2 regions of the Variovorax sp. efr-133-TYG-130 genome follow, and region 1 is predicted to be linked to the other one. Evidence: predicted binding sites of a transcription regulator. Region 1 holds the regulator's gene; the other holds the start of a gene.
The links. The regulator NrdR, encoded in region 1, represses ribonucleotide reductase genes. The targets are predictions, from matches to a motif close to CACNANATNTNGTG.

Region 2: the regulator NrdR is predicted to act here: its motif matches at 1,987-2,000, upstream of QRN67_RS19915 (ribonucleoside-diphosphate reductase subunit alpha).

What each region holds. Positions count from the first base shown of each region.
Region 1 is NZ_JARVTD010000009.1:160,308-164,903, reverse strand. It holds gene QRN67_RS11220 (pilus assembly protein) at 1-2,026, shown strand, start outside; gene QRN67_RS11215 (type IV pilin protein) at 2,047-2,508, shown strand; gene nrdR (transcriptional regulator NrdR) at 2,547-2,990, opposite strand; gene glyA (serine hydroxymethyltransferase) at 3,009-4,253, opposite strand; ZMP/ZTP riboswitch at 4,295-4,420, opposite strand; gene QRN67_RS11200 (lytic transglycosylase domain-containing protein) at 4,451-4,596, opposite strand, start outside.
Region 2 is NZ_JARVTD010000023.1:78,626-83,221, reverse strand. It holds gene QRN67_RS19925 (sigma-54-dependent transcriptional regulator) at 1-1,132, shown strand, start outside; gene ampD (1,6-anhydro-N-acetylmuramyl-L-alanine amidase AmpD) at 1,119-1,733, shown strand; gene QRN67_RS19915 (ribonucleoside-diphosphate reductase subunit alpha) at 2,084-4,596, shown strand, end outside.

The sequences.
Region 1 (4,596 bases):
GGCCGATCGGCCGATCACGGCGGCCTCCATCTCGGCCAGCGCCTCCAGGGTTTCGACCGGCACGGCGGTCTACAGGGCGGGCTATGACACGGCCAACTGGTCGGGCACGCTCACCGCCACCAGGTTCGGCGCCGACGGCCGGCTGGCGAGCGCGGCCCAATGGTCCGCACGCGACCTGCTCGACACCCGCATGGCGGCGGCGGGCGCGCACGGCAGCAATCGCAAGGTGCTCAGCTTCTCGGGCACCGCTGCTGCAACGGCGACCAGCCCTGCGACAAGGGGCACCGGAATTCCGTTCCGCTGGGCCAACCTGAGCGACGCGCAAAAAGCCGCGCTCAAGGGAACCACCGGCACCGATGACAAAGACACCGCGCTCGGGCGGGCCGTGCTCGACTTCCTGCGCGGAGACCGCAGCAATGAGGGCGCTGGCCTGCAACTGCGCAAACGCGGCCATGTGCTCGGCGACATCGTGGGCTCCGGCGTCTGGTACGCGGGAAAGCCCAACAGCGGTTTCACCAGCGATGCCTATGCCAAATTTGCCTCGATCGCCCGCACGCCGATGGTCTACGTGGGCGCCAATGACGGCATGCTGCACGCCTTCGACGCGGGCTCTGGACAGGAAGCGTTCGCCTATGTGCCCGAAGGGCTCTACGGCACGGCGGCCGCGCCAAAGCTCAAGCGGCTCAGCGAAGGCAGTTATTCGCACAGGTACTACGTCGACGGCAGCCCCTTCGTGGCTGACATTTACATGGGTGCGACCGCCACCGCCTCGACCACCGATGCCGAGAAAGTGGCTGCATGGAAGTCTTTCCTCGTGGGCACGCTGGGGGCGGGCGGCAAGGGCTACTTCGTGCTCGACGTCACCAAGCCCCAGGACATCGACGAGACCATGGCCCGCGAAACGGCACTCATCGACACGACCGCGCTTTCCGACGACGACCTGGGCCATCAGTTCCAGCAACCCGCGCTCGACTCCTTCTCCAGGCGCGCACTGCAGATGGCCCCGCTGAACAACGGCCGCAAGGCCGTGATCCTGGGCAACGGCTACAACAGCACGAGCGAGAAGGCGATGCTGTGGATCCAGTATCTCGACGGCGACAAGTCGATCCTCAAGATCCCGGCGCCAGTCACGCAGGGCGCGGGCACCGGCAACGGACTGTCGGCTCCGCGGGTGATCGACCGTGACGGCGACGGCAAGGTCGACCTCGCCTATGCGGGCGACCTGCTGGGCAACATGTGGCGCTTCGACCTGAGCGACCGCGACAGCAGCAAGTGGAAAGCGACCCTGGGCTCCGCAGCCACTGCCTCGAGCCTCGACAATGTGCCGCTGTTCGCAGCTGGCGCCACGCAGCCGATCACCGCGGCGCCGGTGGTCGCCGGCCATCCGCGCGGCGGCTACATGGTGGTGTTCGGCACGGGAAGGTTGTTCGCCGTCGGTGACGACAGTAATACCGCCAACCAGTATCTCTACGGCATCCGGGACGGGGCCAACGGCACGACCGGCACGGCCGTGCTGACCGATCTGGTGGCGCAGACCGTCGGCGGCGCCACTGTCGAGACGGACGGTGGCGAGTTCCGCACCGTCTCGAACAACAGCGTGAACTACAGCGGCTCCCGTGCCAAGCGTGGCTGGTACTTTCAGCTGCCGGCCGCCAAGGAGCGCATCCTCTACCCGGGCGATGCATTGAACAGCAGCGCCGGCCTGTTCTCGAGCACCGTTCCCGGTTCGGGTAGCAATGCGCTCGATTGCACGGCGGGCACCAACGACGAAGGATGGTCGATGGTGGTCGACTTCTTCGACGGCTCCGCACCCGACGGCATTGCCTACGGCACAGCCACCACCGCCACGACCAGCTATCTCGGTTTCCGCAACAACTCGGGCAAGGACGACATCGTCTTCGAGCCGCAGGGCCGGGAGAAGGGCAAGGACGTGATCTGCAATGCGGCCGGCGAGTGCAAGGCACCGATACGGCCTGACATCGTGCGCCGCTTCGGCTGGCGCAATCTGATGTCGCCGTCGAACTGACGGCGCAGCCGAGGCAAACCATGAACAGCTATTCCAAGCCGCCGCGCCGCAAGCAGATCCGCTCGCGCGGCTTCACGTTGATCGAGCTGATGATCGTAACGGCGGTGATCGGCATCCTCGCCGCCATTGCCTACCCCAGCTACACGCGCTACGTGCTGCGGGCCAAGCGCGCCGATGCCAAGCAACAGCTGTTGCAGGCGGCACAGTGGACCGAGCGCTACATGACCGCCAATGGACGCTACCCCCCGCCGACCGTCGCGCTGCCGGCAGGACTGGGGCAGTCGCCACCGTCCGGCACGGCGAACTATGCCATCAGCTTTGTCTCAAGAAACGACACCAGCTACATCTTGCAAGCCGTCCCTGTGAGGGCTTCGCGCAACGACGAGTGCGGAACGCTCACGGTCAACCAGCAGGGCGTCAAGCTGGCCGGCAACAGCACCGACGCATCGAGTGCGCTGGTGCAGCTTTGCTGGAACCGTTGAGGTGCCTGTGAGAGTGCTGCGGCGGTTGCCGTCGCGGCTCAGATGTCGCGCAGCAACTGCCTGAATTCGTCCACGTCCTCGAAGCTGCGGTACACCGATGCAAAGCGCACGTAGGCGACCTTGTCGAGCTTCTTGAGTTCGCGCATCACGAGCTCGCCCACCTTGGTCGAGTCGATTTCGCGCAGGCCGCTGGCCAGCAGCTTCTGTTCGATGCGAAGCAGGGCGTTGTCGATCTGCTCGATGCTCACCGGGCGCTTGCGCAGGGCCAGCATCATCGAGGCGCGCACCTTCGACGAATCGAAGTCGGCGCGGCTGCCGTCCTTCTTGACGACGACCGGGAAGTTGACGTCGGGCCGCTCGTAGGTGGTGAAGCGCTTGTCGCAGGCGCTGCACTGGCGGCGCCTGCGGACGAAGTCGGCGTCTTCCGAAACGCGGGTCTCGACGACCTGCGTTTCAAGATGACCGCAAAAAGGGCATTTCATGCGGTCAGGATTTGCGGCTTAGCGGTAGACAGGGAAACGGCTCGTCAGCGCATGCACCTTGGCGCGCACGGCATCGATGTTCGCCGCGTCGCGCGGGTTCTCGAGCACGTCGGCGACCAGGTTCGCGGTGATGCGGGCCTCTTCGTCCTTGAAGCCGCGGGTGGTCATGGCGGGGGTGCCGATGCGCACGCCGCTGGTGACCATCGGCTTTTCCGGGTCGTTGGGGATCGCGTTCTTGTTGATCGTCATGTGGGCGCTGCCCAGCACGGCTTCGGCTTCCTTGCCGGTGATGCCCTTGGCGCGCAGGTCGACCAGCATCACGTGGCTTTCGGTGCGGCCGCTCACGATGCGCAGGCCGCGCTCGGTGAGGGTGTCGGCCACGATCTGGGCGTTCTTGACCACCTGTTGCTGGTAGGCCTTGAACTCGGGCGACATGGCTTCCTTGAACGCGACGGCCTTGGCGGCGATCACGTGCATCAGCGGGCCGCCTTGCAGGCCGGGGAAGATCGCGCTGTTGATGGCTTTCTCGTGCTGCGACTTCATCAGGATGATGCCGCCGCGCGGGCCGCGCAGGCTCTTGTGGGTGGTGGAGGTGACGATGTCGGCGTGCGGCACCGGGTTGGGGTACACGCCCGCGGCCACGAGGCCGGCGTAGTGGGCGATGTCGACCATGAAGATCGCGCCGACGTCCTTGGCCACCTTGGCGAAGCGCTCGAAGTCGATGCGCAGCGAGTAGGCCGAAGCGCCCGCGATGATCAGCTTGGGCATGTGCTCGTGCGCCTTGCGTTCCATCGCGTCGTAGTCGATGGCTTCGTTGGCGTCGAGGCCGTAGCTCACCACGTTGAACCACTTGCCGCTCATGTTCAGCGGCATGCCGTGGGTCAGGTGGCCGCCTTCGGCCAGGCTCATGCCCATGATGGTGTCGCCGGGCTTCAGGAAGGCGAGCATCACGGCTTCGTTGGCAGAAGCGCCGCAATGCGGCTGCACGTTGGCGGCGTCGGCGCCGAAGATCTGCTTGACGCGGTCGATGGCCAGCTGCTCGGCCACGTCGACGTGCTCGCAGCCGCCGTAGTAGCGCTTGCCCGGGTAGCCTTCGGCGTACTTGTTGGTGAGCTGCGAGCCCTGGGCGGCCATGACGGCCGGCGAGGCGTAGTTCTCGCTGGCGATCAGCTCGATGTGGTGTTCCTGGCGCGCGTTTTCGGCTTGAATGGCGGCCCAGATTTCGGGATCGGTCTGTTCGACCAGGATATTGCGTTGGTACATGGCAGTCCTTTGAAGACGAGGTCCTTGTTCTTCAACCAAACAAGGGCTGCCCAGGCGAACGGCTGAACGCCTGTTGTGGCCAGGCGGTACGCTTCCCAGTGGTATTCCACGTCAGCGCGGGGCACCTTTTTCGGGTGCTGCGCCTATCGCCAGTCGCGTACGAGGCCGAGTGTAGCTCACACCCGGCCAGGACAGCTTCAGGAAACGCCGGAAAGCAGGGCGACCTTGGCGGGTTCGGAGCCTTCATCGGCCTTGACCGGCGCGGGTGCGGGCGTCACGACCGGAATCGGCTGCGCGCGCACGGTCGTGCGGGGCGGCAGCACCGACGGCGCGCGGCCGCTGG
Region 2 (4,596 bases), on a different contig from region 1:
GCCTGCCGCGGCGGCGGGCAACAACAACGATGCGCCGGTGGCCATGTCGGACAGCGGCGCCGCCGCGCTCGAGCGCCTCGTCGGCGATTCGGAGCCCATGCGCCTCGTCAAGTCGCGCATCGCGAAGGTGGCGCGCGGCATGGCGCCGGTGCTGGTGCGCGGAGAGTCCGGCACCGGCAAGGAACTGGTGGCGCGCGCGGTGCACGCCTGCAGCCAGCGCAGCGACGGCCCGTTCGTGGCCGTCAACTGCGGCGCGATTCCCGAGAACCTGCTCGAGGCCGAATTCTTCGGCGCCCGCAAGGGCTCCTACACCGGCTCGGCGCAAGACCGCGACGGCTACTTCCAGGCCGCGCGAGGCGGCACGCTGTTCCTCGACGAAATCGGCGACCTGCCGCTGGCCATGCAGTCGAAGCTGCTGCGCGCGATCCAGGAGCGCAGCGTGCGTTCGATCGGCTCCACGCAGGAAGACGCGGTCGACGTGCGCATCGTCAGCGCCACCCACAAGGACCTTCATTCAGAGGTGCAGGCCGGCCGCTTCCGGCAAGACCTGTTCTACCGGCTCAACGTGATCGAGATCGCGGTGCCCGCGCTGCGCGACCGCCGCGAAGACCTGCCCGCGCTGTGCGCCGCGCTGCTCTCGCGCATTGCGCACGAGGCCGGAATGCCGGTGCCGCACCTGTCGGACGACCTGCTGCGCCGGCTCGGCATGCACCCGCTCGACGGCAACGTGCGCGAACTCGAGAACCTGCTGCACCGCGCGGTCGCACTGAACGACGGCGACGAGCTGCACCTCGACCTGATGGGCGGCTTCACCGCCTCCGCCGAAGCCGCCGCGTCCGCGCCGGCGCCGCTGATGCCGGAGATCACGACGCCCGCCATGCTCATGCCGGCTCCCGCGCCGGTCGCGCCGCCCAAGCCCGCGCCGCCGCCGCTGCCGTCCGACCTGCAGGCCTACCTCGACCAGCAGGAGCGCGAGATTCTCGTGCGCGCGCTGCACGACAGCGGCTTCAACCGCACCGCCGCCGCCGCGCGGCTCGGCATGAGCCTGCGCCAGATCCGCTACCGCATCGCGCGCCTGGGCATCACCACGCCCAACGGCGACGATGGCGCGAGCAGCCATGCCGACGACTGAAGGCACCGCAGGCGGCAACGACGACGGTGCGCTCTGGCAGGCCGGCTGGTACCGCTTCGCGAAGGCGCTGCCCTCTCCGAACTTCGGTCCCCGCCCCGCGGGCGCGAATACCGACCTCGTCGTGATCCATTCGATCAGCCTGCCGCCCGGCGAGTACGGCGGCGACGCTGTGCAGCGGCTCTTCACCAACCGGCTCGACTGGGACGCGCACCCCTACTTCCAGTCGATCCGCGGGCTCGAGGTGTCCTCGCATTTCTACGTGCGCCGCAACGGCGAACTCTGGCAGTTCGTGAGCTGCGACGACCGCGCCTGGCATGCCGGCGTGTCGTCGTGGCGCGGCCGCGGCAACTGCAACGACGACTCGGTCGGCATCGAACTCGAAGGCCTCGAGGGCCAATTGTTCGACGAGCCGCAATACGAGACGCTCGCGAGCCTGTGCGCCGCGATCGCGCAGCGCTATCCCATCGCTCACATCGCCGGCCACGAGCACATCGCGCCGGGCCGCAAGCAAGACCCCGGCGCCGGTTTCGACTGGCGCCTGCTGCGCGAGCAATTGGGCTGGAGTCCACAAATGTTTCCTGCACAGGTGGTGCAGCGCTAATTTTTTCAATCGCGCGGCGGCTCGCGATGCGCGGATCGTGCGTCGCGGCAATGCGAAAATGTCTGTCGCTCGATCAAGCAACCATGCGCCTTGCAGGCCCAAATCGGCTCGCAAGCCAAGCCCCATGCGGCTTGCGCGACCATAGCCCAGTATTCACGCGGCATCTCTGCTGTTGTCCTACGCCGAAAGAGCTGCCGGCAAGGCTTGTATCGAGACGAAAACGCTACATCTAGTGGGTTGTACACCCCTCGCACCCTAGATATAGTGTCCAACGTCCGGTCATCAACACCGGCGCGACGCCCGGCCCAGGCGTCGCCATCCAACAAGAATTGCCAACCGAGAGGAAGCGAATGCAAACTGCCCTGACCCCCCAATCGACCCCGCGTGCCGTTCCCTCGACGTCACCGCAGCAGCAGCGAGACACTGCCGGCTCCCCCAACGTCCAGAACCTGGCCCACTACCAGATCATCCGCCGCAACGGCGCCGTGGTGCCCTTCGAGCCGAACAAGATCGCCATCGCGATGATGAAGGCCTTCCTCGCCGTGCACGGCACGCAGGGCGCGGCTTCGGCCAGCGTTCGCGAGACGGTCGACGTGCTCACGCAAGGCGTGATCCGCGCGCTGGTGCGCTCGCGTCCGGGCGGCGGCACCTTCCACATCGAAGACGTGCAGGACCAGGTCGAACTCGGCCTGATGCGCGGCGGCCATCATGAAATCGCGCGCGCCTACGTGCTGTACCGCGAGCGCCGCACGCAGGAGCGTTCGAAGCAGGGCGAACAACAAGCGCTGGCCACGCCCGCGCTGCACGTGCTGGACAACGGCGAGCTGGTCGCGCTCGACATCAACGAGCTCAAGGGCCTGATCGAATCCGCCTGCGAGAACCTGGGCGAGAGCATCACCGCCGCGCCGATCGTCGCCGAGACGATGCGCAACCTGTACGACGGCGTGCCGCTCGACGAGGTCTACAAGGCCTCGATCCTGGCCGCCCGCACGCTGATCGAGAAGGACCCCGACTACACCTTCGCCACCGCGCGCCTGCTGCTGCATACGATCTTCAAGGAAATCATCGGCCGCGAAGTGATGCCCGCCGAGCGCGCCACCGCCTATGCCGACTACTTCCCGCAGTTCATCAAGAAGGGCGTGGACAACGACCTGCTCGACGAAAAGCTGCTGCAGTACGACCTGCCCCGCCTGGGCGCCGCCCTGAAGGCCGAACGCGACAACCAGTTCGACTACCTCGGCCTGCAGACCCTGTACGACCGCTACTTCCTGCACGTGCGCAAGACCCGCATCGAGCTGCCGCAGGCCTTCTTCATGCGCGTGGCCATGGGCCTGTCGCTGAACGAAATCGACCGTGAAGCCCGCGCCATCGAGTTCTATGAAGTGCTGTCGTCGTTCGACTTCATGTCGAGCACGCCCACACTGTTCAACGCCGGCACGCTGCGCTCGCAGCTGTCGAGCTGCTACCTGACCACCGTGCCCGACGACCTGGACGGCATCTACGAGTCGATCAAGGAAAACGCGCTGCTGTCGAAGTTCGCCGGCGGCCTGGGCAACGACTGGACCCGCGTTCGCGCACTCGGCAGCCACATCAAGGGCACCAACGGCGAATCGCAGGGCGTGGTGCCGTTCCTGAAGGTGGTGAACGACACGGCCGTGGCCGTGAACCAGGGCGGCAAGCGCAAGGGCGCCGTCTGCACCTACCTGGAAACCTGGCACCTCGACATCGAGGAGTTCCTGGAGCTGCGCAAGAACACCGGCGACGACCGCCGCCGCACGCACGACATGAACACCGCCAACTGGATCCCCGACCTGTTCATGCGCCGCGTGATGGAAAAGGGCACCTGGACGCTGTTCTCGCCCTCCAACGTGCCCGACCTGCACGACCTGTTCGGCGCCGAATTCGAGAAGGCCTACGTCGCCTACGAAGAGAAGGCTGCCCGCGGCGACATCAAGCCCGCGCGCACCATCCAGGCGACCGACCTGTGGCGCAAGATGCTCACGATGCTGTTCGAGACCGGCCACCCCTGGATCACGTTCAAGGACGCCTGCAACGTGCGCTCGCCGCAGCAGCACGCCGGCGTGGTGCACTCGTCGAACCTGTGCACCGAGATCACGCTGAACACCAGCGACACCGAAACCGCCGTGTGCAACCTCGGCTCGGTGAACCTGCTGCAACATCTGAAGGACGGCAAGGTCGACCAGGAAAAGCTCAAGAAGACGATCTCCACGGCGATGCGCATGCTCGACAACGTGATCGACATCAACTACTACGCCGTGAAGAAGGCGCGCGACTCGAACCTGCGCCACCGTCCGGTCGGCCTGGGCCTGATGGGCTTCCAGGACGCGCTGTACGAACTGCGCATTCCCTACGCCTCGCAAGAAGCCGTGCAGTTCGCCGACGAGTCGATGGAAGCCATCTGCTACCACGCCTACTGGGCATCGACCGAGCTGGCCCGCGAACGCGGCAAGTACTCGAGCTACAAGGGCTCGCTGTGGGACAAGGGCATCCTGCCGATCGACTCGCTCGACCTGCTGGAAAAGGCACGCGGCGGCTACGTCGAGGTCGACCGCTCGGCCACCCTCGACTGGGACGCGCTGCGCCAGAAGATCAAGGCCGACGGCATGCGCAATTCGAACTGCGTGGCCATCGCTCCGACCGCGACCATCTCGAACATCATCGGCGTGGACGCATCGATCGAACCCTGCTTCGGCAACCTGTCGGTCAAGTCGAACCTGTCGGGTGAATTCACCGTGATCAACCACTACCTGGTGCGCGACCTGAAGCGCCTGGGCCTGTGGGACGACGTGATGGTCATGGACCTGAAGCACTTCGACGGCTCGCTGCGTCCGATCGACCGCGT